3 regions of the Paenibacillus sp. NPDC101420 genome follow, and region 1 is predicted to be linked to each of the others. Evidence: riboswitches for the same ligand, from Rfam matches in the RefSeq annotation. Region 1 holds a riboswitch; each other region holds the start of a gene.
What was found. A riboswitch is a leader RNA that binds a small molecule or an ion and turns the genes downstream of it on or off. The one in region 1 is predicted to bind cyclic di-AMP.
Positions count from the first base shown of each region.

Region 2: it holds a riboswitch for cyclic di-AMP, as region 1 does, so the genes downstream of both, ACQKMP_RS19855 (hypothetical protein) here and ACQKMP_RS29410 (APC family permease) in region 1, are expected to answer to the same signal.
Region 3: it holds a riboswitch for cyclic di-AMP, as region 1 does, so the genes downstream of both, ACQKMP_RS29970 (3D domain-containing protein) here and ACQKMP_RS29410 (APC family permease) in region 1, are expected to answer to the same signal.

Region 1 covers NZ_JBNNSE010000012.1:53,497-63,446, forward strand. The annotation lists gene ACQKMP_RS29375 (ABC transporter ATP-binding protein) at 1-710, opposite strand, end outside; gene ACQKMP_RS29380 (hypothetical protein) at 924-1,259, shown strand; gene murB (UDP-N-acetylmuramate dehydrogenase) at 1,320-2,231, opposite strand; gene ACQKMP_RS29390 (ABC transporter ATP-binding protein) at 2,381-3,181, opposite strand; gene ACQKMP_RS29395 (iron ABC transporter permease) at 3,257-4,291, opposite strand; gene ACQKMP_RS29400 (FecCD family ABC transporter permease) at 4,291-5,346, opposite strand; gene ACQKMP_RS29405 (ABC transporter substrate-binding protein) at 5,568-6,575, opposite strand; gene ACQKMP_RS29410 (APC family permease) at 6,778-8,595, opposite strand; cyclic di-AMP (ydaO/yuaA leader) riboswitch at 8,719-8,877, opposite strand; gene ACQKMP_RS29415 (disulfide oxidoreductase) at 9,075-9,536, opposite strand; gene ACQKMP_RS29420 (DsbA family protein) at 9,533-9,950, opposite strand, start outside.
Region 2 covers NZ_JBNNSE010000004.1:433,513-443,481, forward strand. The annotation lists gene ACQKMP_RS19815 (GntR family transcriptional regulator) at 1-50, shown strand, start outside; gene ACQKMP_RS19820 (ATP-binding cassette domain-containing protein) at 142-999, shown strand; gene ACQKMP_RS19825 (ABC transporter ATP-binding protein) at 1,004-1,906, shown strand; gene ACQKMP_RS19830 (ABC transporter permease) at 1,899-3,188, shown strand; gene ACQKMP_RS19835 (hypothetical protein) at 3,223-3,414, shown strand; gene ACQKMP_RS19840 (hypothetical protein) at 3,512-3,964, opposite strand; gene ACQKMP_RS19845 (hypothetical protein) at 4,004-4,513, opposite strand; gene ACQKMP_RS19850 (hypothetical protein) at 4,530-5,021, opposite strand; cyclic di-AMP (ydaO/yuaA leader) riboswitch at 5,155-5,320, opposite strand; cyclic di-AMP (ydaO/yuaA leader) riboswitch at 5,741-5,930, shown strand; gene ACQKMP_RS19855 (hypothetical protein) at 6,121-6,531, shown strand; gene kdpF (K(+)-transporting ATPase subunit F) at 6,664-6,741, shown strand; gene kdpA (potassium-transporting ATPase subunit KdpA) at 6,754-8,430, shown strand; gene kdpB (potassium-transporting ATPase subunit KdpB) at 8,447-9,969, shown strand, end outside.
Region 3 covers NZ_JBNNSE010000014.1:6,845-16,813, forward strand. The annotation lists gene ACQKMP_RS29935 (PSP1 domain-containing protein) at 1-279, shown strand, start outside; gene yabA (DNA replication initiation control protein YabA) at 311-676, shown strand; gene ACQKMP_RS29945 (tRNA1(Val) (adenine(37)-N6)-methyltransferase) at 754-1,527, shown strand; gene rsmI (16S rRNA (cytidine(1402)-2'-O)-methyltransferase) at 1,524-2,438, shown strand; gene ACQKMP_RS29955 (AbrB/MazE/SpoVT family DNA-binding domain-containing protein) at 2,764-3,018, opposite strand; gene ACQKMP_RS29960 (HD domain-containing protein) at 3,323-4,606, shown strand; gene ACQKMP_RS29965 (TatD family hydrolase) at 4,718-5,488, shown strand; cyclic di-AMP (ydaO/yuaA leader) riboswitch at 5,686-5,915, shown strand; gene ACQKMP_RS29970 (3D domain-containing protein) at 6,197-7,360, shown strand; gene rnmV (ribonuclease M5) at 7,537-8,088, shown strand; gene rsmA (16S rRNA (adenine(1518)-N(6)/adenine(1519)-N(6))-dimethyltransferase RsmA) at 8,085-8,969, shown strand; gene yabG (sporulation peptidase YabG) at 9,041-9,943, shown strand.

The DNA.
Region 1 (9,950 bases):
TTCATAACCACTTTCCCATCCTGCTGATATTTAACTTCAATTTCTGGTTTACCATAAATGGTCTTAAGTCTATGCGGTTCATCGAGTGCCACCAAAGCACCAGCGTGCATGATGCCCACTCTATCGCTTAATGCCTCGGCTTCGTGCATATCATGCGTCGTTAAGACGATGGTTGTGCCTTCTTCTTGAATTCTCTTGACGTGATTACGTATGAGTGAAGCTGAATTTGGATCTAACCCACTTGTAGGCTCATCTAAAAACAACACTTGAGGCTTATGTAATAAGGCTCTGGCGATTAGAACACGCTGCTTCCAGCCTTTGGATAAGCTGCTTACTTTAGCTTTTTCCTTATCTAACAGCTGGAGGGTTTCCATGACTTCATTCACTCGATTTCCTGCTACCCTATACAGATCAGCGAACAGCTCCAGATTATTTCGAATAGAACTACGCATGTATAGGTTCGGAAGCTCGAAAACAACACCAATTTGAGCATGGATTTCTTTTTTATGACATGAAATATTCATGCCATTAATTAAAATTTCTCCGCTTGTAGACTGAAGAAGCCCTGTCATCATTCGCATCGTTGTAGTCTTCCCTGCACCATTGGGACCTAGAAATCCAAAGACCTCACCTTTCTCCACCGTGAAAGTAATTCGATCAACTGCACACCTCTCCTGATAATATTTTGAGACCTCAGTTAGCTGAATCAATAACACTCCCCCCTTTTTAGAATAGTTAACTTTCTTCTATCCTTATTCTGGTTGTAGAGGATTATCTCTGTTGTTGCTATTCTGTAACATTCGCTATTCCTTAGTAGCTTCCTTTGTTCAAATCCGCTCAGATGTGGCAAAAATAAGGATTCAAATCCTAAGAAAAGGGTAACTTAAACATAATAATCTTCGAGGTAAGGGTGGGATCATCTAATGGAACAAAGTATACAGAAACTTATGGACTGGATTAACAGTCATGTGAATGAAACTATTGTAATTGAAAAGAAGGAGCTTCGTGATCTGGATAAAATTCATTTTAATCTAGAGGCTGTTGAGTTTCGGAGTGCGGAGGATGTTATCGATGATTATCTTGGGAGTGCATTAATATTAAAAGGATTTGGCAGCACTTTAAACGCCGATGGTGAGCTAGTATCGCTACCACACTCCACCTATGACTTAGCTATTGACGGGCTTCGGATTGAGGACATAAGTGATCGCAAGGCGGAAATAACTACTGAAAGAGCTAAATATACCCTTTCAGTGGATTAAGCCATATGTAATGACAGCAAAAGAGCCCACAGTAATCTGTGGGCTCTTTCTAATTAATAGTTACTCTTCTCCAATGATCTCCACTTCAGTTTCAAGCTCCACTCCGAATTTATCCTTCACAGTCGCTCTTACATGGTGAATTAGCCCAATGTAATCGCTGGCGGTTGCATTATCTGCATTTACAATAAACCCTGCATGCTTCTTGGATACCTCAGCACCACCGATTCTTGTTCCCTGCAAGCCACTCTCTTGAATTAACTGACCTGCAAACCGACCTGGAGGACGTTTAAAGACACTACCACAGGAAGGATACTCAAGCGGTTGCTTGGATTCACGCAAGTAAGTAAGTTCATCCATTTTCGACTTGATGGCTAATGCATCACCAGAAGTCATAGCAAAATTGGCCTCAAGTACGATGTATTCACCGCTTGCGAACACGCTTTTTCTATAACCCCATTGCAGCTCATCCCCTTGCAGAGTCACTAATTGTCCGCTCTTAGTTATAGCCAGTGCACTATGCAGTACATCTTTAATTTCTCCGCCGTAAGCGCCTGCGTTCATGTATAACGCTCCACCAACCGTTCCTGGAATGCCACAGGCGAACTCAAGACCCGTAAGCTCCATATCCAGCGCATATCTGGAAACATCAATAATCTTAGCGCCGCACTCCGCATATAAGAGATTGTCTCGAATCCCCACATCCGTTAGTCCTGCCGTTTGCAGAACTATTCCACGCACACCTCCATCACGGATAATCACATTGGAGCCGTTCCCAAGTACCGTAAGGTTTATCCCATTCTGTTCCGCATATGTAACGATCTTTTGAATTTCCTCATAAGTAGCTGGGGCTGCCAAAATATCAGCTTTACCGCCCATTTTAGTATACACGTGATCTTTTAAGTTCTCATGACTCTTCACAATCCCTGCAGTCATTAGCTGCTCTAAGTCATTTTGAATTTTGTCAATATTCATGTTTCATGCTCCTTTAACCATGTATAAATGATGGTCCTTGATCTATTTTTAGTAGTGGTATCATGGATTTGTAGGCAACCACAACTGTAACAACGAACAGGCTCCCTTGTCAATGACGGGAGCCTGTTCGTTGTATGATTTCAAAATAATTACACAGCTTTGTATGCAGCAAGCTCGTAAGGAAGGCACAGCGGCACACCGGTGCGTGGATCTGGAACAATATCTGCCTCAATTCCAAACACTTCCCGCAGTACATCTGGTGTCATAACTTCAGTAGGTGAGCCTTCACTAACCACAGTACCGGATTTAATAGCTACCATATGCTGTGCATAACGAGTAGCATGATTCAAATCATGCACGACCATGATAATGGTACGGCCTTCTTCCTCATTCAGCTTTTGCAGAAGCTGTAGAACTTCAAGCTGGTGAGCCATATCTAGAAATGTTGTTGGTTCGTCCAAAAATAGAATGTCAGTTTCTTGCGCCAATGCCATAGCGATCCAAGCGCGCTGACGTTGTCCTCCAGATAAGCGGTCAATCGGACGGTCATGGAAAGGCTCCATACCTGTAACAGTGATTGCGTTGGAGATAATGCTGCGATCCTCTGCTGTCATTGTGCCAAATCCTTTTTGATGCGGGAAACGGCCATAGCTGACAAGTTCAGAGACCGTTAGTCCGTCTGGAGCCGTCGGGTTTTGCGGTAAGATCGCAAGCTGACGAGCTACCTCTTTCGTTGAAAAGTTATGGATCGATTTGCCGTCCAGCATTACGCTGCCGCTCTTAGGCTTCATGATCCGGGCCATTGTTTTAAGAATTGTAGATTTACCAGAACCGTTAGCGCCCACTAGTGCGGTTATTTTTCCCGTAGGGATAGTTAAGTTCAACCCTTTAACAATTGTAGCCTCTGCATACCCAATACTTAACTCTTCTGTGTTCAAACGTTCTGACATGTTAACAACTCCTTAAAAGTTTTATGGAGCTATGCTCCTAGAATGAACTACATAGTAAAACTCGCTTCGTACGCATTATGCTTTTGATTTGGCGAGTAAATATAAAAAGTAAGGTGCACCAATGATCGCAACCACGATGCCTGTTGGAACTTCTGCAGGCTGTAACACCCATCTTCCGATAGTATCAGCAGTAATCATAAGAAGCGCCCCTGTCAACGCACTAGCGGGCAATAATACCTGATGACGGGGTCCCACAAGCTTGCGGGCAAGATGTGGTGCAATTAGGCCGACAAAGCCAATTCCTCCACTTACAGCAACGCAGGAGCCGGCAAGCGCAACTGCTGTCACTAGAAGAAGAATACGCTCCTTCTCCACTCGCATTCCAAGTCCTACTGAAGTATGGTCCCCTAGATTCAATACATTAAGAATACGGGCTTTATAGAAGGCGAACGGTAACAGAATCGCTATCCAAGGTAGCAGAGCAAGGACGAATCTCCAATCGCCACCCCATATTTTCCCGGCGATCCAAGTCGCTACAAACTGATAATTATTGGGATCAAGCCGAAGTGCCAACACCAGCTGGCAAGCGTTAATCCCGGCAGCGACTGCAATCCCGATAAGGATCAACCTTGTTGGAGATAGACCATCTGCTTTTCTATAAGCAAGAATATAGATTAAAGCGGCGGTTAAGCTAGCCCCTCCAAGCGCTAAGAGCGGCAAGACAAATACCGGAGCTGCTGTTGTAGCCGGAAAAAACGAGATAAAAATGATTACCGCAAAACCAGCACCCGCACTTATGCCCAGCGTAGCCGGTTCAGCAAGTGCATTTCTTGCGAGACTTTGTAAAATACAGCCTGACACCGCAAAGCCCGCTCCAACCAACAATGAAATTACGATGCGAGGCAATCTGAAATCAAATAAAATAAGCTTTTGCTGATGAGTTCCATCACCCAGCAGTGTATGTAATACCTCCCGTGGGGATAGACGCATAAATCCTGTATTCATACTGACAATAAAAACAACAACGATCAATATGGCAAGGACCGCTAACACTGTAATAGCACGTGTACGGCGTTCATTTTCATTGGTAGAAAGGGTTGTTCTGTGCATTACAGCTCCCCCTTCCGCTTACTCGCTAAGTAAATAAAGAAAGGTACACCGATGATGGCAATTAATGCGCCTAGCGGCGTCTCATAAGGGGCATTTATCATTCTAGCGGCGATATCCGCAAAGATGATCAATAAGCTCCCAAGAACTGCCGAGCAAGGAATGATCCAGCGATAATCTACTCCAACGAAATAACGTGCTACATGTGGAATAATTAGTCCTATAAAAGCAATCGGGCCAACCATTGAGACTGCACTTCCGGCAAGAACTACTACAACAATCATACATGCCAACTGTACTAATCTTGTCCGCTGCCCCAGACCAACTGCAACTTCTCTTCCTAAGCTGAGCAAGGTGACAGACCGCGATAACATCATCGCTGCGATTAATGCCACGAACACCCAAGGGAAAATAATCTTGATCTGAGTCCAGCTTGCCCCGCCCATTCCGCCAGCCAACCAGAAGGCTATATCCTGGGATAAGTTAAAAAGAATAGCTATGCCCTGACTAACAGCAACTAGTAGTGCACTTACCGCGGAACCTGCCAGCGTCAAACGTAAAGGTGTAAGGCCATTAAAAGATAGCGACCCGATTCCAAATACGATAAAAGAAGCTATAGCAGCACCTATAAAACAAAACAACATAAGTGAAGTGAATGAGATCGAAGGTGCAAAAGCAAAAACTATGGCCAGCGCTACACCTGCTCCCGCATTCAAGCCTAACAGACCTGAATCCGCAAGAGGGTTCCTTGTCATCCCCTGCATGATTGCCCCTGCTACTGCGAAGCAAGCACCGACCAAAGCACCTGCTATCGCGCGTGGAAATCGCAGTTCTCTTATCACCTGATGTTTTTGTACATCTGGATTGAAATGAAATATTGCTTCCCATACCGTAGCTAGCTTGATATCTGCCGCACCTACTGAGACCGAAAGTGCCAGTCCAAAGGCAATGGCAGCGAGTCCAATCACTAGAATACCCATTGCAGCTGCCGGTCGGGTATGTATAGCTTTTTGTGTATCATTTTTATTACGATGTGCGAAATCTGAGGGTGAAACCATGAGTCGTCTCCTTAATCGATAGTTACAATGTTCTATATGATAACAACAATCATTCTCATTATCGCAAAAAAAATTAGGTTGTACAATTGTAGGAGTTATTTTTCAGTAATACAGGAATGGTTTATAAAAAAATGGTGCAGATCTAAGCATCTTAAGATACTTGATCTGCACGCCCTTCCCCACCCAAATGATCAGTCACATTCATGGTGAATTACGACTTTTTATTTCACAAAACTTTTTAACACATCATCAATAATTTTGCCACCAGCGTTCGCACCACTGTATAGCCAACTGCTTGTTGAGCTCATTTCATGCACATTGCCAGCTTTTACAGCCGGGATGCCTTTCCAAATTGCACTGTCCAGAATCTCCGAACCCTCAGTCTTATCACTATTTACAAGGATAATATGATCTGCTGTCAGCTCAGAAAGCTTCTCTAGCGAAATTGGATTCCAAGTAGCTCTTGTACCAACAGGAATTTCTGTTACTAAGTTAGGCAGCTTTACACCAAGGTCTGTATATAATACAGCACCACTGCTGCGAGTTTCGTCTACAATATAGAAGTTCTTTTGTACCAACCATAAAATCGCCACGGACTCTTCTCCAATAGCTCCTTTAAGCTTTTCTTTCGCTGCAGCCGCCTTGTCTTCATAATCTTTAATGGCTTTCTCTGCTTCAGGAGTCTTGTTCAGAATTTCACCAATCTTGAGTAGCGATTTACGCCAATCTTGATTTAGCTTATCCCCAATCACATAAGTCGGTGCAATCTTATTCAGTTGGTCATAGATACCATTCTGTACAGATGACTCCGATGGGATGAGGATAAGATCCGGAGCGAAGCTGGTTACTGCCTCGAGCGGAAGATCGTAGCTGATCGTAGGAACATCCTTCAATTCAGTGGACAGATAATCTTGAATACCATTTGTCACTGACCATTGCGCTACTGGAGTCACACCTAGAGTTACCAAAGCATCCTCCAAATAAGAACCCAGTACACGCCCAGGATTAGCTGGAATCGTTACTTCATGTCCCATTGCATCCGTTAACGTCTTAGGGGCTGCAGGAGCTTCTGTAGCTTCAGCAGTAGGTGCCGTCGTTGGCTCTGTTCCTGCGTTTGAAGCGTTACCGGGATTATTATTACCGCAAGCGGATAAGAATAGCACCATCACCATTAATCCGACCATCGTTAATTTCATGCTTCCAAATCTTTTTCTGTTAAACAAAAACATTAAATACCCTCCTAGTGTGTGCATCCTATGTTATTCAAAGGTATTGACTACCTCAGTCTCACTTTTAAATGATATTGATTCTCATTCTCTATGTCAACATATAAATTTTAAATTTTGTGGATTTGCAATAATTCCCTTCTTAAAAATACAAAAAAAGGCTATATTCCGAACGTTCCGGATATAGCCTCTCCTCAATGATCCATTATTTATTCAAATGATATGGGACAGTCGCAACTACAACATCTTTTGAATTCATTAGATACGAACGGATTAAAAAGCTGGTCTGATTATGAAGTACAGCTTGCCACCAATGCTTAGTTATAAACTGTGGAATCAGAATCGTGATATGATCCGTCGCTGCGGTCTTCCACTCCACTGTATCAATAAATTTCACTAACGGACGAATAATACTGCGATATCTGGAACGAAGTACGATCAGGCGTACACCCGGATTCCATTCCTCCCACCGTTGCTCCATTTTTTGAATGTCCTCTTCATCAAAGCCAACATACACGGCTACAACATTATCCGTTAGAGACTTGGCATAGCTGATGGAATGTAGTACAGCACGTGTTACACCCGCAACAGGAACAACAACTGTACTGCCTTTAATCAAAGGTTTATCTGTACTCGGGCATATACGAAGCTGATCCGCAGTGTTCAAATAGTGCCTGTGAATCCGGTGGAACACGAACATTACAGCAGGTAAGAAAATGAAAGCCATCCATACGCTTGAGAATTTAGTGATGATAAAAATAAGCGTAATCGTCAATGTAGTCAGCATACCGATGGTATTTACAACAAATCTTTTTTTCCATCCCGCTGGTTTTGTTTTAAACCAATGAACCATCATTCCTAGCTGTGACAATGTGAAAGGAATGAATACACCAACCGCATAAAGTGGAATCAAGCTTTCTGTATTTCCGTGGAATGCAGCTACAAGCACAGCAGACAGAACACCTAGAAAAATAATACCATTAGAGAAACCTAGACGGTCACCACGAACCATAAAAGCATGTGGCATATATTTATCTTTTGCAAACATAAATGCGAGCAGCGGGAACGCTGAGTAAGCTGTATTAGCTGCCAAGAACAAAATTACTGCTGTAATACCTTGAATGAAAAAATATAAGGTTCCGCGGCCAAAGGTCGATTCAGCGATCTGAGAAACAACCGTTGCCTTTTCATCAGGCACTATGCCGTACCAATACGCCAGTAGTGTGATACCTGTAAACATAAATCCAAGTATAACCCCCATGACCATTAAGGTCTTGGCTGCGTTCTTTTCAGCAGGTGCTTTAAAGTTTGGAATGGCATTAGATACAGCCTCTACACCCGTAAGTGCCGAACAGCCAGAACTGAAGGCTTTTAATAGTAGAAACAAACTAACATTAGAAACAGCAGAGCCAATTTCAGGGACATTCGCATGCACGCCACCTGCTGCATATTTAATAACACCGGAGATAATCAAGACTACAATCGACACCACAAACAAATACACTGGGATTGCGATGAATGAAGCTGATTCTGTAACTCCGCGAAGATTAATCAAAGTAAGTAAAATAATAACTGATACTGCAATAAGAACGGTGTGATTATGAAGACTTGGAAAAGCCGATGTGATCGCATCCGTCCCTGCCGACGCACTAACAGCTACGGTCAGAATGTAATCCACTAACAAAGACCCTCCTGCTAAGAGCCCTGTCGGAACACCAAGATTACTCTTGGCAACGATGTAAGCTCCGCCTCCCTGAGGATAAGCGTAAATCGTCTGCCGATAGGATAAAATCAGGATGGCCAGCAGGCCCAATACGGCTAATGCAATTGGCAGGGAATACCAGATGGCAGTAAACCCCGCAGCCACCAGTACAATCAAAATTTGTTCCGTTCCGTAGGCTACAGACGAGAGCGCATCAGAAGACAGGACAGCCAGTGCTTTAACCTTGGATAACTTTTCATGATCGAGTTCGTTCGACTTCATCGGACGCCCGATCAATAGTCGTTTTACCTTGCTTACCATGGTGGATACAGTTCCTTTCTTTGGGAGCTGAAACGGAATTTCCGCGCGCTGTTTTCATTGGTGGATTTCATAAATGCAGACACTAAAAATAGCATACGGAAATGATCCGCATGCTATGCATGGTCATTATCCCACCTTTGCTTACGAGGTTAGCTGGCGGATTCGGGCTGTGGTTTAGCCCTACGGTAAAAGTCTAATCGACCCATTCCGATTCACCCCATTGGCACATATGCCAAGTTTGGTTCCCCCGTTTTTCCTAAGAAAATTCAGCGCATATTCAACTTCTCACAAGGTCTAATATTAGTCTACAAAGTGTATACAGTAAAGCGTTGAAAAAAATGAAAAAAGAATGAAAAAACATCCAGTAAGCGCAAATACAGCGTCTTATTGGATGCTCTCTTTCATTCTCTTCAATTATCCCTCTGGATCGTGTTTTTAATCACTTTTCACATTTTTTCGGATCACTTAAAGTTAAAAAATCAAAATCCTAAACTTTCCTCTGTATCTAACTCCATCACTTCTTCCTTACGTCCGTACCAAAGTAAAATGCTAATTAAAACAAAAGCGATTAATGCAAGGAAAGGAATCGTAATGAATCCAAAAAAGTTCAAGTAATCCTTATTACAAGGAACTCCAATTGTACAAGGAAGCACTTTACTTAACGCAGGAATCTTCTGCTCCGCATAATGATAGATCGAGATACTACCACCAATCAAGCTTAGTGGAAGAACATATGGGATAATCCTTTTATCCCCTCGAAACGTCGCAATTCCCAAGAGGAATAACTGAGGATACATAAAAATTCGCTGGAACCAGCAAAGCTTACAAGGTTCATATTTCAATACTTCGCTCAGATACAAGCTACCAGCAACAGCAACTAAAGAGACGAACCAGGCCAGATACAGGCAGTTACGCTTGCAAAAAGATAGGAACTTTGTCACTTTGCCTCCACAGCTTTTGCGGCGTCGTTAATCTCAGTTGAAATCGCTTCAATGTTAAATGGATCCGCAGTCATTACTCCATTGATATAAAGGGATGGTGTAGTCGTCACCCCAGCTTCACTAGCTAACTGCATACCCTTATTCAGCTCATCTGCATACGTACGATCCTTGATATCTTTACGCAGCAGTTCGTAATCGATAGCTAACTTCTCTTTCTCCGCAAGGCTTACTAAGAAATCTTCAGTCGCCCATTCTTCGCTCTCATCACCTTGCTGAGCATATACAGCATCATAGAACTTCCAGAATTCATCATGATTCTGATGGTAAACAGATAATGCAGCAAGTGAGGCAGTTTCAGAGTCTGGACCAACGAAAGCCATATTTACAAAGTAGAGCGCTGCTTTTCCCTCGTTG
Region 2 (9,969 bases), on a different contig from region 1:
AGCAGATTTTTATGGAGATTGTAGAACGCAAGTATAGAGCAAAGGAATGAAAGGGGGGCGCATATTCATATGGTACAGATGGCTATAGAATTGCGGAATGTACTTAAACAGCGGCGAAACAAGACGATAGGACCGCTGACCATGAATCTGCCAAGAGGATATATTACAGCCCTGGTAGGTCAGAATGGATCTGGCAAAAGCACGCTACTGAATCTACTGATGCAGCTGACCAATCCAGAGGAAGGCGAGATATATTGGTTTGAGAACAGGTATGATAGCGGGTTGCCTCTGGAGCTGCGGCAGACCATTGCCTATGTTCCTGAGACGTCGATTACTGAGGAGAACCACTGGAATGCAGAAGAGGCCGCTCAATTTCGACAGCATTGGTATCCGAACTGGGATGAGTCGTATTTTCAGGATCTAATGGATCGCTTTGAGGTTCCATATCATATGAGGCTTTCTAAGATGTCTAAGGGTGAGCGTCGGAAATTCGAAATTGCCGCAGCACTTGCGTCACGCCCAAGTCTGCTGCTACTGGATGAACCTTCATCAGGTCTTGATCCCTTTGCCTGGAAGATTATGATCGAGACGCTGCTTAAATATATGGATGAGAACAACGCTACGATCATCATCTCTACACACATTGTGGAAGAGGTGCGGCGGTTGGCAGATTATATCATGCTTATGCATAGAGGTGAACTGCTGGGTATGGCCGAGAAAGACAGTTTATTCGGTACTTGGACCGAGGTATGGGTACAGGTTGCAGGTGAAGAGGAGCTTGCTGAGTTATCAGCGGAATTACCGGGAGGTATAAACTTTACCATGGATACACCGGGTGTAGCTTCTTTTATCATAGAACAATTTTCTAAGAACGAGAAACGCATTCAGGACTTGGGCGTAAAGGTTATCAAGAGTCGCAGTTTAGAATTGGACGAAATATTGGGTTTATGGACACAGGGACACCGTCCTATCCTGATTGATCACAAGAGAGGGGACTAGAGAAATGGAAGCCTTAAAGCTGGAAAGTGTAATGAAGCAATATGGAGAAAAAACCGCTGTAAACGGAATTAACCTAACGGTAGGCAAGGGGGAAATTTACGGATTACTGGGGGCAAATGGTGCAGGGAAAACAACCACAATGCGCATGGTGCTTGGCCTAATTTACCCTGATGGCGGGAATATTTTGTATAATGGAAAGTCGTATAACAGCGAACTTCAGCAAATCATGGGCTATCTGCCCGAAGAAAGAGGATTATATCCAAAGGTAAAGGTAAGCGATCAAATCGTCTACTTGGCACGTCTGCGCGGGATGTCGGCTAGTGATGCAGATAAGAGCCTTCGCTACTGGCTCGATCGGTTTGAGGTTCCGGATTACTACAATAAGAAGATTGAAGAGCTCTCCAAAGGGAATCAGCAGAAAATGGGCTTTATCGCCGCAGTCGTTCATAAGCCGCAAATTCTCATCCTTGATGAAGCCTTCAGTGGCTTGGACCCTGTTAACGTGGAACTACTGAAAGATACGGTAAAAGAATTGCGTGATCAAGGAACGAGTATCTTATTCTCTACTCACCGGATGGAGCATGTTGAAGAGCTTTGCCGTAATATTACGATTTTGGATCGTTCCAATACTGTCGTGCAGGGCGATATTCGTACGATTAAGAGTGGATATCCTCGTGAACAAGTATTGTTGCGTACGGATAACGAAGTGACCGGTCTAGAATCAATTGCAGGTGTAACAGCAGTACAGCGACAGGAGCGAGGTTATCTGTTGTCAATCAGTGAGATCGGCGCAGCACAACGTATCCTACAGCAGGCGATGGCGCAGGGTGAAGTGGAGCATTTTGAAATTAAGGAACCAACGTTAAATCAAATCTTTATCAGAGCGGTGGGTGAATCTCATGAATAAGATGGGGACAATTATTGGCTTTACCTTTAAAAATAAAGTAAGAACGAAATCATTCATGATTACTACGTTAATTCTAGTGTTGCTGCTCAGCATTGGGATGAATCTTCCGTACATCATCGATCAGTTTAAGGGAGATTCTACAACAAACGCAGAGACTCAAATTGCTGTGATCGCGGAAGATGGAAATCAGGCTGCAGAGTTGTTGAAGGCTTATACTTCACCTGAAGGAATGCCGCAGGCAAAAGTTGTGCAATATACTTCTGCCGACGATGCGGAGCTAAAGAAAGCTTTAGATGAAGGGACTGTAGAAGGGTATGTTACTTTTGCAGAACCGACTGGTGAAGGACTTCCACCCGTTACTTATCATAGTGAGAATGGTGAATTGAAGGGCGATGTACAAATCTATCTCCAAAATGCCCTTCAGCAGGTAAACACCCAGTTCGTCGTTGGCGACAAGCTGACGCAGGAGCAGATTGCTGCTATGTCAACACCGGTACAGATAGCTACTCAGCAGCTCAACCCTGATGGGACTGCGGGAGATAAGGATGCGTCGCAGGAATCCGCTCCACCTATTAATTACGTCATTGTATACGCCATGCTTATGCTGTTCTTCATGTCTATCATGATGACCGGTAATATGATCGCAGCTGAGATTACTTCAGAGAAGAGCTCACGGATCATGGAGATTCTGATTACAAGTGCCTCACCTTTAGCGCAAATGTTCGGTAAAGTTATCGGTGTCTTCTTAGTAGGGTTATTACAAATTGGCGTCATTATTGCAGCGGTAGTTGTCAATCTCAAGCTTCCGCATAATGCAACGATCTTGAAAGATTTAGACCTGGATTTAGGTCAGCTTAATATTAACTTGTTGCTTTATGGGATTGTTCTTTATGTACTAGGTTATTTCCTCTATGCCTTGATGTATGCAGCTGTAGGTTCGATTGTCAGCCGTACAGAGGATCTTGGCCAAGCGGTTATGCCGATTATGATGTTAGGCTTCGTAGCATTCTATGTTCCACTATTCAGTATCTCTAATGCGGATACTCTGCTGGTTAAGGTAGCGAGTTATGTACCGTTCACCTCTCCATTGACCATGCTGCTCCGGATTGGTGTTGGTGAAGTAGCGATCTGGCAAGTTATTGTATCATTAGCCATCCTGCTTGTTACCACATTCATCTTTGGATGGTTGGCTGCCAAGATCTATCGCACAGGCGTATTGATGTACGGCAAACGTCCAAGTATTAAAGAGATCAGAAAAGCGATGAAGGCTTACAAGATCTAAGTGGCTTCTTATAAACTTTTAAGGAGTGGTAATCATGACTAAAAGTGAACAATACAATATGATGCTTTTAATGAGTTCGGTATCTCTGGCTACGGTTAGTAGAATGCTCTCGACCAATGGGTCCACTTTAATGGATTTCACTCAGGGTGTATTGACTGGGATTGCCATGGTGGGGATGATTGCGGGATTGTGGATGTACGGAAAGGCTCGTAAGAGTAAAGCGTAATAGTAGGGAAATAGGGAAAGGAAGCCGCGGCAGATGCCGTGGCTTTTTTATTTTTGTGTATGTATCGTAAAAGTTATTTGGAAGATAGTTGAGGGAGTTAGACAACGGATAGATTACCACTAGGCAGCAAATCCTCTTGAGCAGTCAGTTGCTCCCGCACACGCCTAAGCTGTGCTTTTAGGACAGGAACACTCTTTTGCAGAATGATGCTTATTTGAGGTAAAGATAGCTTTAGGCCATACCACATCGTTTTTATAAGCTGTTCCTCCCAAGGCAATGTCTTGGCAGACAGAAGAGACCGGCGTGCGTAATAATCGGCGCATTGTCGGATACAAGAGCGGTAAGCCTCGATAGAGAATAGCTGGCTGTCGAAGCTTTTTTGACGGAATATTTTATGAAGCTCTTTAAAAGTACGGATAGTAACCTTCTCGGCTTCTACTGATTGTTGTAACAACATGGAACTGAGCGTATAGATATCATTCGTACACTTTTGAACACACTCTGCAAATATAGTTCTACGGGGTGATTCGGAAGGTAAGGGGTCAGGCATGATAAACACGATCCTTTCAGAATGGGTTATGGGATGAACTTATAATAAAGAAAAGTAAGAAATGGATTTGTTGATAAGCTCGGCGGTATCAGGTTCTGGATAACTATGTTTTTGAAGCGCTACACTGGATGGTTTATAATATAGCCGCCCTCCTTTGGAATCTCTCCCACCAGCGACAGCTCTGTACAGACGACCTTGCTCAATGTGCCCTGCCAAGGATTTACCCTGCAGCTTGGCTTTTAAATCCTGTAAAGCACCTTGCACTAGCTCAAACTGAGTCTGATCCCACTCTGAACCATGGGTACGTACTTTATCTATCGCTTCCTCTAGCCGGCAATGGTATATCATTCTGAGAAAAGAACTCCATTTAATAAGGTCGAAAGTTTTGGTATTGGCAGAGATAAGACATGCCCCCCAGCTGCTACCTCCTTTACAGGTAAGTTTCAGGATGCCATAACGGCTGTCTTGATCAGCCTCCATTCCATAGTGAATAGGCTCTGGTGAATCAAAGACGAATACTTCTATGCGAGATAGTCTTCGCTGGTCCATGACAGGTTTCTCCTCCTTAGGTTTCCAAAAGCTTAAGATTTACATGGTGAATGACGTTAGCCTTCTCTATACAGGCGAGCATTTCAGCTTCATTCTCACAGACTGCGGCATGCTCCAGCCATAGTCGGAATTTCTGTTTGCGTATAACGGATAAATGTAAGGGAAAGGTGTTGCGGGATCTCATTACGTACCAACCGACTGCAACGTCTTTCCACGGTTCCTTAAAAGCGGTGAGCCACGGAAAACGTTGGTGTGCTGACCAATCCTGCAGCTGTTGCTTTTCTCGGATATTTTTATATATTTCGTATATAATTGTTCGGTCCATACAGTATTCACAGGTAGATGGGCTGCTGAAATGGCGAAGTGATTCAATCTGCTTCTGACCAAAAGCATAGCCGACAATAGTTCTGTGATGATCCTCTTCGAACCACAACGCTCCAAAGCAAACATAATTTAGACTTATCGGCTCAAGTAGCCCTTGCTGAGTTCCCCAATAATAGTGTTTCATTTCTTTCACCCCGTCCAGCATGCTATCACCCTATAGATTCAGGTAACGCAAAAACCGCAGCAAGAGGAGGACCTCTGCTGCGGTTTTGGAATACAGGTATACACACACCTGTGCCAAAGCGTGGCGGATCAAGGGTCTCTCTCTTTACGCTTACGAGGTTAGCTGTCGGATTCGGACGGTGAGAGTCGCCCTACCTATGTGAGACTTGAACAGTCTCCTTCGGATTCACCCCAAGTAGGCCATGTGGCCTGATGGTTCCCCCGTTCCCTGCAAATGCAGGAACTCAGCGTTGAATGTATTTCGTGAAATAGATTCAACCCGAATCATACTCTTTTCAAGGTGTTTCTGTAAAAACAGAAAGTGTTCTTTTGAGCGCAATTTAAACCAAATCCTGCCTACTACGACGAAAAAGGGAACCAAATAGGTATTTATTGCGAGTTATCGGGCTTCTTCCTCGCTTAATCTCGCTTTCTTGTTTCCTTTCTTATATAGGCGATTTTTGGTGATTTCACTAATCGTGGTGAATAAAATCACATGGTATGACCGTTTTTCGCTAATGGATTGAAACTCGAGTAAACAAGAGATATAGAGAGATTGGATATCAAGTAAGCGCTATCCAATGCGAAAATAGTTTTTAATTTGCATTATTTTGGCATCAATCAGGTTTTACAATACTTCCTGCATAAGGGTATGATTACTCCTGTTTCAACAACAATCGAATATTTGATCCGCTTAATTTCCGATAAGGAAAGCGGGGGAACCAACAATCGGCAGACGATGTGAGAGTCGGAAGCCGGTTATGGGGTGAATCCTGTAGAAGATGCCAGTGAGCTCGCATCTATACAGGTAGGGCGACTCTCACCGCCCGAATCCGACAGCTAACCTCGTAAGCGTATGGAGAGAGGATGAGTGCAATGTGACCGCTAGCGAGCCACAGAGGAGAATCCTTTGTGGCTTTTTGCTGTGCTTTTTTAAGCAAAGCATTTATGGAAAACCTCACGAAGAGGTCGTTATATTCATCATTAGCGGTAGCTTTTCTTTCAAGATCAGGGTGATCAAGCTCTGATCTTACAAGCAAAGCATTTGAGGAGAATAAGAGATGACAGATCAGAATGAATATGTACTGGTATGTGCGCCAACGAAGGCAGGCGAACATTTTATTAAGCTTCTAAAATTCAGAGGCATTAAGATGGCCGGATTGACCAACAACTTGCCTGAGAAGGCCCTACTCGAAGAGATGGGGATTGAACAAGTCGTTCTAGTTGATACCCGCCATCAGAATACTTGGTTTCGCCCGCCGTTTCCGGTAGGCCGGGTATATCTGTTCGAGAGCAGCTTTACGTTATGCTGCCGTTACATTCAGATGTGCCGTACCTGGACGACACAGCCGATTTTTGTAATTACAAGCTCAATAAATCCTAGATTGGTCTATAAAAGACTTGGCGCGAGTTATGTAATCTATTCCCACAGCGGTGATGCTGATTTTCTGGTAGATAGATCACCTCATTAAGGATAAAAGAAGGAGTGCGGAAGATATGATGGATCTGTATATGGTGGCTTCGTTAGCTGTAATTTACGGGTTATTTTATGGATTTATGCGCTGGTGTGCAGGTGTAGTTGAGGATACGGGGAGGGATAAGCTGTGATTCTAGTAATCGCTGTTACCCTACTGCTGTTTATATATCTGGTTTATGCATTGATTCATCCGGAGAAATTTTAAGGAGGGGCATTCATGGGCATTTTGCAAATTGTTACTGTAATCGTAATTCTCATCTTGCTGGTTAAGCCGATGGGCACGTATTTATATTATGTGTTTTCTAATGAACCGAACCGTACGGATCGATGGTTTGGAGGTATGGAAAAAGGGATTTTTAAGCTGATCGGCCTGAAAAAACGGGACGGTATGTCCTGGAAGAAGTATGCGCTCAGCTTTGTTTTAACGAATATCGTACTGGTTACTTTCAGCTATATCTTTCTTCGATTGCAGCGGGGTTTACCGCTAAATCCGAATGGAATTGCGGATATGGAACAGACGCTTTCGTTCAATACGGTGATTAGTTTTATGACTAATACAAACCTGCAGCATTACAGCGGGGAGACGGGACTTTCGTATTTTTCACAAATGGCTGTCATCACGATGATGATGTTCACGTCTGCAGCGAGCGGATTTTCTGTTGCGGTTGCCTTTGTCAGAGGGATCACAGGACGGAAATCAGTCGGGAACTTCTTCGAGGATTTCGTTAAAGCACATATTCGTGTATTCATTCCTCTAGCTCTGCTGGTTTCATTGGTACTGGTAGGACTACATGTGCCGCAAACACTCAAACCATCGCTTGAAGTCACTACACTAGAGGGGCAAACGCAACAAATTGCTATCGGTCCAGTAGCTTCTCTGGAATCGATCAAGCATTTGGGCACCAATGGTGGCGGCTTCTTCGGAGCCAATTCATCGCATCCTTTTGAGAACCCTAATCCACTTACGAACGTGCTAGAGATTCTCTCTATGTGGATGCTGCCAGCTTCGCTCCCTTATATGTACGGATTGTTTGCCAAGAACAAACGTCAGGGCTGGGTAATTTTTACCGCAATGATGACCTTGTTTGTTCTGCTATTAAGCCTAAACTTCTATGCTGAATCGAAAGGCAATCCGGCGATCAATGCACTAGGAATAGAATCTTCACAAGGTAGTATGGAAGGTAAAGAGGTGCGCTTCGGCATACCGCAGTCTTCCTTGTTTACTTCAGTAACAACCGCAGCTACGACAGGTAGTGTTAACAATATGCATGATACGCTGACGCCGCTGGGAGGCATTACGCCTCTTGCACTGATGATGCTCAACAATGTCTTCGGTGGTAAAGGTGTCGGACTGATCAATATGCTGATGTATGCGATTCTGGGTGTCTTCCTGTGCGGTCTCATGGTCGGCAGGACACCGGAGTTCCTCGGACGGAAAATAGAGGCCAAGGAGATGAAGCTGATTGCCATAGCGATCCTTGTGCATCCGTTCATTATCCTTGTGCCAACCGCAGCTGCGTTCCTGACCGATTTGGGGCAAGGGGCGATTACGAACACTGGATTCCATGGACTCAGCCAAGTGTTATATGAATATGTCTCTTCTGCCGCGAACAATGGTTCAGGATTTGAAGGGCTTGCAGACAATACAACTTTTTGGAATGTCACAACCGGGATTGTCATGCTGCTAGGTCGTTATGTCTCTATCATTGCAATGCTGGCGGTAGCAGGTTCTCTGCTTAAGAAGAAGCCGGTTCCTGAGACGATTGGCACGTTCCGCACAGACAATGGACTGTTTACGGGAATCCTGATTGGTACAGTAGTGATTATCGGTGCGTTGACGTTCCTGCCGGTCATTGTACTCGGCCCCATTGCAGAATATCTAACCTTACGGTAGGAAGAGGGAGAATAAGATGAGTACTGTAAAAAGAAAAAAGCTGCTGACGGGACCCATACTCCTTAGCGCTGTAAAGGATAGTTTTATAAAGCTTAACCCAGTAACGCTAATCAAAAATCCCGTCATGTTCGTGGTAGAGGTCGGTACGATCATTGTCCTCCTCATGGTGCTGGCTCCTGGATATTTTAATGCAGAGCAATCGATAGGCTTCAATATCACAGTGTTGTTCATTCTGCTGTTTACAGTGCTGTTTGCGAACTTCGCTGAAGCACTGGCAGAAGGCCGGGGGAAAGCCCAAGCCGATTCGCTCAAGAAAACAAAACAAGATATCACAGCTAACAAACTGGTTGGAGGAGCGGTGAAGACAGTCTCTTCCTCCGAGCTGCGTAAAGGAGATATCGTCATTGTCAGTCAGGGAGAACTCATCCCTGGTGACGGTGAGGTGATTGAAGGGCTGGCTTCCGTAGATGAATCAGCGATTACAGGTGAATCTGCACCTGTAATCAAGGAAGCTGGTGGGGACTTTGGCTCCGTTACAGGCGGTACACGGGTCGTCAGTGATGAGATTAAAGTCAGAATTACAAGTGATCCTGGTGAGTCGTTTCTAGATCGAATGATCTCTCTTGTTGAAGGGGCGAAACGTCAGAAGACACCTAACGAAATTGCGCTAAATACGCTTTTGATCAGTCTGACGCTGATTTTCTTGATTGTAGTAGTGACCTTGCGGCCGATTGCAACTTATCTAGGTGTTGATCTTGATATTCCGGTTATGATCGCCTTGTTGGTCTGTCTGATCCCGACAACTATCGGGGGACTGCTATCCGCAATCGGAATAGCGGGTATGGACCGGGTGACCCAGTTTAATGTACTCGCGATGTCTGGTAAGGCCGTTGAGGCTGCTGGCGATATTAATACGATGATCCTAGATAAGACCGGTACGATTACCTTTGGGAACCGGATGGCGAGTGAATTTGTACCAGTCGGAAATGAATCCGAAGCGGAGCTTACGGCATGGGCGGCCATCAGTTCCCTAAAGGATGAGACGCCTGAGGGACGTTCTGTAATTGAGCTGGCCAAAAAGCTGGAACGCAGCTATGACAGCAAGCTTGCTGAAGGTGGCGAATTCGTAGAGTTTAAGGCCGAAACTCGGATGAGTGGTATTGACCTGCAAGATGGACGCTGCGTACGCAAAGGTGCGGTAGACTCCGTGAAGAAATGGGTACAGTCGAAAGGCGGTGTCATTCCCGCGAACCTCGACAGTAATTCTGATGCCATCGCCCGGATGGGGGGGACCCCGTTAGCGGTTGCGGTAGACAATCGGATCTATGGACTTATTTACTTGAAGGATACCGTTAAGCCAGGCATGAAAGAGCGGTTTGATGAGCTGCGGAAAATGGGGATCAAGACCATCATGTGTACGGGTGACAATCCGCTGACCGCAGCTACGATTGCCCGTGAAGCGGGGGTAGATGATTTCATCGCTGAAAGTACACCTGAGGATAAAATAGCAGTCATTCGCCGCGAACAGAACGAGGGTAA
Region 3 (9,969 bases), on a different contig from region 1:
GAACCCGTATCCATTAAAATGGCGAAGGATCAGAACCTGTCACTTAATCCGACGAAGATTTCAGGACTTTGTGGACGTCTGATGTGTTGTTTGAAATTTGAGCATGACAATTATGAGAGTGTAAAGGAAGAAATGCCAGCGGTCGGCAAGATTGTCGTGACCTCATTGGGTGATGGCAAAGTAGTAGGACTTAATGCCGGAAGCCGTACGGTTCATGTACAGTTGTTTGAAGTGGGCAAAGTTAAGGAACTTCCAATGGATGATGTTGTCGTCAAGTAAACCATTATAAGGTTACTTTCGGGGTGGAAACTTGGAGAAGAAAAATATATTTGCACACATGCAGGATATGGAAGCACAGATGGAAACGATGCGCGCCAATCTTGGAGAATGGAAACAGACGGTAAAAGAACTGATGGAAGCTAATCAGAGGTTAACTCTGGAGAATGAACAGCTTCGCAAAATTTTAAAGCGGGATGCACCTTTGGATCCTACCGTAGATTCTGCGGAGGCGGAAGCTCTTTTAGCTGCCGGAGAGGGAACAGAAGAGGTTGTCGGGGAAGGTTATGACAACTTGGCCCGGCTTTACCATGAAGGCTTTCACATCTGTAATGTTTATTTTGGACATTTACGTACGGAAGGTGATTGTCTGTTCTGTCTTTCTTTTCTTAATAAATGAGGATATCCAGCCGTAGGAGATTGATCCTACGGTTTTTTTTGAATTTTAGCTCAACAAAACATTTAGGAGATTACTACATGACAAATTCTTTTAACGATATATCTGTTCCTTTGTTGCCGACGGAGCGGGTGGATGATTTATTAACACATGACTTGCGCATTATTCAAAGTGACGAAGTATTTAGCTTTTCTATGGATGCTGTACTGCTTGCCCGTTTCGCCAGCGTTCCGCCTCGTGGGAGAGTCCTGGATCTTTGTACTGGGAATGGTGTAATTCCTATTTTGATGACGACCCGAACTAAAGCTTCTATAGAAGGGATTGAAATTCAGCCCCGTTTAGCGGATATGGCTCGGCGTAGCGTGGCTCTAAATGGGCTACAGGATCAGGTTGTGATCCATGAAGGTGATTTACGTGAGTTATATAAAGTAGCAGGACATGGCGTATATGATGCAATAACAGTCAATCCTCCTTATATGCCGCTTAACGGCAGTGACCTCAAGCTGAACACTCATCAGGCTATGGCTCGTCATGAAATCGGGTGTACGCTGGAGGAGGTCATTCAAGCCTGTGTGAGACTGGTTCGCACCGGTGGAAAGGTAAGTATGGTTCACAAGCCACAACGATTGGTCGATATTATTAGTCTTATGAGAAAATATAGGCTCGAGCCTAAGATTATTCGCTTTGTACATCCACGTGCGCATCTGGAAGCTAATATGGTATTAATTGAAGCGATACGTGATGGTAAGCCGGAGGTTCGTTTACATCCACCACTCATTGTATATAATGAGGACAATCAATACTGTCCAGAAATTATGGACATCTACTATGGTGCTAAAGAGGGTAAATCATGACGATATCATGCCAAAGCAGTTTTCAGAACAATAACAATACACATAAGCAGGAATCAACCGGTTCACTCTTTTTGGTGGCAACACCCATCGGTAATTTAGAGGATATGACTTATCGTGCTGTCCGCACTTTGCAGGAATGCGATATTATTGCAGCTGAGGATACAAGACAAACTCGGAAATTGTTGAGCCATTTTGAAATTACACCCTCTATGCTGTTCAGTTATCATGAGCATAATAAGGCTGCCAGTGGACCTGAACTTATCCGCTATATAATAGAAGGAAAAAATTTGGCACTCGTCAGCGATGCCGGTTTACCAGCCATTTCCGACCCTGGTGCTGACCTTGTAGCCCTTGCCATAAGTCACGGTATACCAGTAATTCCTATACCCGGAGCTAACGCAGCTTTGTCAGCATTAATTGCCTCCGGTCTGCCTACGACTACTTTCACTTTTATCGGCTTCTTACCTCGAGAACGTAAAGATATCCGTGTGGTATTAAGTCCACTTCGTTCGGCGCAAGGGACTATACTGTTCTACGAATCTCCACATCGCGTGGTGAAGACATTGGCTCATCTCCATGAAGCATTTGGCAATCGGCGAATTGTGCTTGCTCGTGAACTGACAAAGAGATATGAGGAGTTTCTGCGTGGGACGATCGAGGAATGTACGGATTGGCTCGCTGAACATCCACCACTTGGTGAATATGTTATCGTCGTTGAAGGCGAGAGCAAGGAAGATGCTGAAATGGCGGAATCGGCCTGGTGGCGCCAGTTAAATATTGAAGAACATGTTGCTCATTACGAAGCAGCAGATATGCCGCGTAAAGAAGCTATGAAAAAAGCAGCCTCTGATCGTGGTGTGTCAAAGCGGGATATTTATAACGCACTTCTGGATAAAACGGAGCAGCAGTAAGTGTTATTGACGGATTCTAATTCTAAGAGGCTAATAAGGTGCGGAGGGGTATTACGAAGCTGACGAGATTCTAGCCTGAAGGTGGTTCCCAAAAGGAAGCCCAAGATAGACCAGATCATGGTAAAAACTCGATTTGCTTCATGCTCTCACCGCATTCCCCATCATTATTAGGTGTCATGAGGGGAGTTAATACTTGTAAACACCTTTTGGGCAGGAAACACAGGTGATTGCAGAAAAAAAATACCTCCCGCGGTCACGGGAGGTCAAGGAGATATGAAAAGGTTAGAATTAACAATTTGATTAGTTCTATTATATACTATTTATTTTAGTTTGTCACAGGGGTAGGGATAGTAGAAATGCATTCATGACAAACTATTTTTCCTTTGAAGTAAGTTACGTTCTCAGCGTTGCCGCAGAAAATGCAGGCAGGCTCATATTTCTTAAGCATAATGCGCTCACCATCAACGTAAATTTCAAGTGCGTCTTTTTCACCAATGCCAAGAGTACGGCGCAATTCAATGGGAATAACTACCCGTCCAAGTTCGTCTACTTTTCTTACAATTCCTGTTGATTTCATCATAACAATCGTTACTCCTCTCAATGTTCCAAAAACGTCATTATTCGACATTGTTCACTGTTTTATGATATTTATAATACCAACGATTCCCAAAACAGTCAACCTTTTTTCATCTGTTGAATAAGTGCTTTTTCACGAAAACTTTGAATTCCCTATAACAATCACGAATTCTAAAAAAAGTGAAAAAATAAACTTTGTCGATTTACCAAGACTAAAAACGTCACTATTCGACAAAGTACGACATAATTACTTATTATATACTTATATTGGTTAAAATCATACTAAATTTAATAAAGGAGTTGATCTCATGAAGCAGCCGCTCACAGAAGAAAAGGTTTTCAAAGATCCGGTTCACAATTATATCCATGTGCAGGATACTATTATTTGGCGACTAATAAATACAAAGGAATTTCAGCGTTTACGCCGTATTCGCCAGCTGGGTACCTCGTATCTTACTTTTCATGGCGCAGAGCATAGTCGGTTTTCTCATTCCCTAGGGGTGTACGAAATTACACGTAGAATTATTTCGCAATTTGAACGAAGCGGGTATAAGGATTGGATTCCTGAAGAAAGTCTGCTCACCTTGTGTGCGGCCTTGCTGCATGATCTGGGACACGGTCCATTTTCCCATTCTATAGAAGAAGCTTTTGAAATGAATCATGAGGATTGGACTTGTCGAATTATTCTGGAGGACACAGAGATTACTGAGATCTTGCGTGATGTGGAGGAGGATTTTCCTCGTAAAGTAGCCTCTGTAATCGCTAAAACTTATGAGCATGAAATTGTTGTAAATCTGGTTTCGAGTCCGCTAGATGCTGATCGCATGGATTATTTGCTGCGTGATGCATACTATACAGGTGTAAACTATGGAACGATCGACATTGATCGGATTTTAAGAATGCTGCGTCCTTATAATGGTCGAATTGTTGTAAAAGAATCGGGAATGCATGCCATTGAAGATTATTTAATGTCGCGTTATCAAATGTACTGGCAAGTCTATTTTCATCCGGTGACACGCAGCTCAGAAATTATTTTGCGACAAATTTTTCGTAGAGCCAAGGAGCTTTTCCAAGAGGGGTACAATTTTAGTTTCATGATTAATCCACTGGAGGATTTGTTCCGTGGTGAGGTGACAGTGAAGCAGTATTTAATGCTGGATGAAGCACTGGTACAGACGGCTTTTATGCAGTGGACGCTTGAGAAAGATGAGCTACTAAGCGACTTGTGTACCCGTTTTATTCATCGTAAACTTTATAAATATGTTGAGGTGGAGAATCTCGATACAGATATGATTACTGAAATTCGCAGCAGTTTTGCGGCAGCGGGACTTCACCCAGAATATGATTTGGAGATTGATTTTCCGACAGATCTGCCCTATGATGTGTTCCGTCCGGGAGAAGCTTTTGACAATAAACAAATTCTGCTGCTTGATCGGCATGATCATCTGCGGGAAATTTCAGAGGTGTCGGATATTGTGCGTTCTATTAGCGGCATTCACCGTGGAAGATATCATCTTTATTTTCCTCAGGATAAGTTAAGAAATGCGCTTACGCGATTGCCTGCTTCTATTGCAGAGATTTTTGCAAAATAATACAAGAAAATATGGGATTTTTGACAGGAAGAGTAGAAAAATAAGATATCACGGATAGCGTGAAACTTATATTGTCTTATATTAAAAAAAGAACAAGGAGTGAGGGTTAAAATGTTTCTGTTTGACACACATACGCATCTGGATGCACCTCAATTCGACGAGGATCGCGAAGAAGTTATCGCTCGTGCTGTAGAAGCAGGAGTTAGCAAGATGATTAATATCGGATTTAATCGGGAGACGATTCCCTCAACGATGAAGCTGGCGGAATCTTATGATTATATTTATGCGGCAGTGGGTTGGCATCCTCAGGATGCGATTGATATGAAAGAAGGAGATCTCGATTGGATCGCTTCTCTATGCAGTCATAAAAAAGTAGTGGCTATTGGTGAAATCGGACTGGATTATTACTGGGATACTTCTCCCAAGGATGTGCAACATGAAGTTTTTCGCAAGCAAATTGGACTAGCCCGTGAATTAAATATGCCGATTTGTATTCATGATCGTGATGCACATGAGGATGTTGTACGGATTTTACGGGAGGAAAAAGCAAATGAGGTTGGAGGCGTGATGCACTCGTTCTCAGGAAGCTGGGAAACAGCTAAAATGTGCTTGAATCTTGGTTTTCATTTATCCTTTGGAGGACCCATTACGTTCAAAAATGCAAGAGTGCCAAAAGAAGTGCTTGCGCAGACACCACTAGACCGATTATTGATCGAAACCGATGCTCCATATTTGACTCCACACCCCTTCCGCGGGAAGCGAAATGAGAGCGCTCATGTGAAGCTTGTAGCAGAGGCAGCAGCTGAAATTAAAGGGTTAACATGGGAAGAATTGGCTAAAATAACGTATGCGAACGCACTGGAACGATTTGGGATTGAGTGAAAACGGGAGCAAAACAGGTGAAAAATAGAGAATGGCCGATATATTAAACTTTTTTAATATAAAAACGGCTGAATATTACAATATTTTAACCATATTTTTGCGTAAACGTGGTTGAATCGTCCTTTACAACATGCATCAAAACAGGATATCATCTTTTCAGTGATGTGAGCTGTGTTATAGTGACAGCCATTGATTCATGGATCGTCTCGCTGAGTCTCCGTATGGAGAACGGGGGAACCAATATTGACCTACCGCATGCCTGTATTTTAAATACGGTTTAGACGTGCCGTAGGACAGTATTTGATTTCTTCACGTGGTCTTTGGGGTGAATTTAAGGGCAACCGCCATGAGCGGGTGACCTGAAATAGGGCGTCTCTCTTTCGTCCGAACCCGACAGCTAACCCCGTAAGCGCAAGTAAGAGAGGCAACCTCGTGCACAAGCATTCTCTATTCTGATATTGGAGAAGCCACGAAAGAGTCCTCAGTTGAACTCTTTTTAGGCTTTTTTATTTTTGAATAAATAGAATGTTGCCCACATACTGTTATATAACAGGGGTGGGAGTAGCTGTGCCGAGCAGGCGATCCATGAGCAGGAGACGCTAAGTTATTACGTGCGTGTCCTGTGACAATCTCAAATAGTTTCGTCAAAGGAATTCAGTCCTCATGATATACAATTGACGACGGGGCTATGTAAGGAGGATGGAGAGAATGGGCGTATTCCAACCAGAAGTATCCCATGATTCGCAGTCATCCAGCAGGTCTTTCGCATTACGGTGGGAGCAAGTAAATACTCGCGTACTTTTACTTGCAGGCGTGATTTCAGTCGCTATCGCGCTACTTATTCTGCTGTACGTACACGGTCAAAGTAACAAACAATTATTTTTAGTAATAGACGGGCAAACACAGACGCTTGAAACGCGGGAAGCGCTTCTTGGTGATGTGTTGGAGAAAGAGCAAATTTCGCTGCAGCCGCATGATGAACTATCTTTAGGTCTGAGTGATGAAATAAAAGACGGTGACCGTGTCGTTATCAATCGTGCGCAGAAAATTAGTCTTACTGCGGATGGAGCAACAAAAACGTTATATACGACCGAGGACACAATTGGTAAAGCAATTGAGAAAATGGGCATTACCCTAGAAGGTCATGATAAGATTTTCCCTTCGTTAGACACCACCATTTCTGCAAACATGGAGGTTAAGATTGTTCGCATCAACAAACAGACCGTACAGCGAACAACTAACTTACCCTTCAGAGTCATCAAGACAGCAGACCCCTCCCTTACTGTGGGAACAGTTAGAGTGGCACAGGCAGGCAAACCAGGCGTCATGATTCAGCATATTGAGAAGATCTACCAAGACGGAGAACTGGCCTCTATGCGCATGATTGGTAAGGAAGTACAAACGGTAACGAAAGATAAGATTATTGCCGTTGGTACCAAAGCACTTCCTAAGCCGGCTGTAGCTAAGACTACAACAACTTCCAAATCAAACACCACTTCAAAAACGGCTAAGGTTAGCGCTAAGACTAATAATGTCACAAGCAAGGCTGGCGTAGACTTTGAGTACAAGAAGATGATTAAGAACGTCTCCATGACAGCTTATTCATCAGAAGAGCCAGGTATTGGTAACAAAACTGCTTCCGGAACACGCGTAACGGAAGGTCGTACAATTGCGGTAGACCCGAATGTAATTCCTATTGGCTGGTGGGTATATATCGAGGGGCTTGGATTCCGCCGAGCAGAAGATACTGGCGGTGCCATTAAAGGCAATAAAGTAGATGTCTATTATGATTCACTGAGCCATGTGCGTAATTTCGGACGTAAATCACGTACCGTTTATGTGATTGGACCTGTGAAGCCGGAGTTAAACTAGGCTGAAGCTTTTGCAAATTATTCTTTGATAAGCTATAGTGATGATAACCGTTAAGGAACGCCAGATGATCATTTCGTTGATCGCAGAGCAACCGCTCATCACTTATACATTCTTTAACCAAAAGAAGAGGAGCGAAACCTCTTCTTTTTTGCTTTTTTTGGAAGGAGTCAAGAGATATGATTAAGGAATTAATTGTCGTTGAAGGTAAGAGTGATACCGTCGCTGTTAAACGTGCTGTAGAAGCAGATACGATCGAAACAGGGGGCTCGGCTGTAGACCGGACCGTAATTGCGAAGATCGCGCTTGCTATGGAGCGTAGAGGAGTGATTATCCTTACTGACCCGGATCATGCGGGTGAACGAATTCGTAAGATTGTGTCCGCAAAGGTGCCGGGCTGTAAGCATGCCTTCATTCCTGAGAAGGACGCAACCCGCAAGGGAGATATCGGTGTGGAGAACGCTTCACCAGAGGCGATTCGTCATGCGCTGCGGAATGTACATACCTCTTTTGAAGGTGCACCTGCTTTAATTGGACTTGATGATTTAATGGCCGCTGGAATGCTTGTACACCCTCGGGCAGCTGAAAGACGTATGGCACTTGGTAATTTGCTTGGAATCGGATATTGTAATGGCAAGCAGCTGTACAAGCGGCTGGCGATGTTTGGAATTACGCGGGAGGAATTTGCCGGAGCTCTCGCCCAAATTGATCAGGGGGGCATTACTTCATGAGTGGTAGAGAGGAAATTTCGACTCCAAAACGGACGAAAGAAATTATTCAACGTTATGGATTCAAGTTCAAGAAGAGCTTAGGACAGAATTTTTTGATTGATCAAAATATATTGGACAAGATTGTTGACGCTGCTGGGCTAGATAGCGAATCAGGGGCATTGGAAATCGGCCCTGGGATTGGTGCCCTGACGGAGCGTTTGGCGCTAACCGCTGGTGCGGTGACCGCTGTGGAGATCGACCGTAGGCTGATTCCTATTTTAAGGGACGTACTTTCCCCTTATCCGCATGTTAAGGTTCGTAATGATGATGTTCTGAATGTAAATCTGCAGGAGCTGTTCAAAGAAGATTTTGCATCCGTGAACAAGGTAAGCGTAGTTGCCAATCTGCCGTATTATGTAACTACTCCGATTCTGATGAAGCTGCTCGAAGAGAAGCTTCCGCTTGATAACATTGTTGTAATGATTCAGAAAGAGGTTGCGGAGCGTATGGCCGCTTCTCCGGGAGGAAAGGAATACGGGAGCCTTAGCATTGCCGTGCAGTACTACAGCGAGCCTGAGCTCGTCTGCATTGTGCCGCGTACGGTGTTCATTCCTCAACCTAATGTGGAGTCCGCTGTAATCCGTCTAAAGGTAAGAGAGCGTCCACCGGTAGAAGTTGAGAGTGAGAAGCACTTCTTTGAGGTCGTCCAAGCTTCTTTCACACAGCGTCGCAAGACGATTGCTAACAATCTCAAGGCTCGTTACTTCCCTGAAGAGGGACGTGAGCGTCTGGAGGCTTTACTCGCAGAAGCTGGTATTGAACCAACACGTCGTGGAGAAACGTTAAGTCTAGAAGAATACGCCCGATTAAGCGGTGTTCTGTTGGCTGCTGGAATTGAATAAGCTAAAAACATAGCTAGTTATGAACCAACTGAGGCCTTTGCCCATACGATGGGGTAGAGGTGGTGGTTGTAATGAATTTAGGAGACTTGGTCGTTCGCAAATCTTATGGCGGAGATTTGACTTTTCGTGTAGATCATATTGTGCAGGACAGAGCCGTCATTAAAGGCACAGATTTCCGTCTGTTGGCGGATTCTCCTCTGAATGACTTGGTTCAAGTTCCTCCTACCCGAATTACGGAACGAGGACAGCAGGCACAGATTAAAGCGAATGAATCACTGACACAGCTGCGGAAAGACCGACAGGAGCAAAGTCAGCGGAGCGGGAGCGCTCTATCAGAAGGAGCATGGGCTCCATCGCCCAAGGAAGCTGCTTATTTTGAAGTGCCGGGGAAAGTACTGCATCTGGATGGCGATCCAGCGTATTTGAATAAGAGCCTTAGCTTATACGAGCAATTGCGGATCCCTGCTGAAGGTCATCATGTTCATGAGTCCGCAATGGCTGACACTTTATACCGGCTGCTGCCCCGCGTGCGTCCAGATATTGTGGTGATTACCGGTCATGACGGGGTGCTGAAGCAACAGCATACTTACGATCTTCACAGTCTGAGCAGCTATAAAAATTCGCAAAACTTCGTAGCTGCTATTAGGGTAGCTAGGGATTATGAGCGAAATTTTGATGCGTTGACGATTGTTGCAGGTGCTTGTCAGTCACATTTTGAAGCACTGCTGGGGGCAGGGGCGAATTTCGCCAGTTCTCCTGGACGGATATTGATCCATGCCCTAGACCCAGTTTATGTGGCGGCAAAATCGTCGTTCACGCCCATTAGGGATACGGTGAATCTGAGTGAGGTTTTGAACAACACCATTAGTGGTAATCAGGGAATCGGCGGTATTGAGACCCGTGGCAGCTTCCGTATTGGGATGCCGCGTCTGCAGAACCTGTCAGCACTAAAAGTGACACCTTCCGCAATTTAATCGACAGGTACTGGTCTATTTTCAAA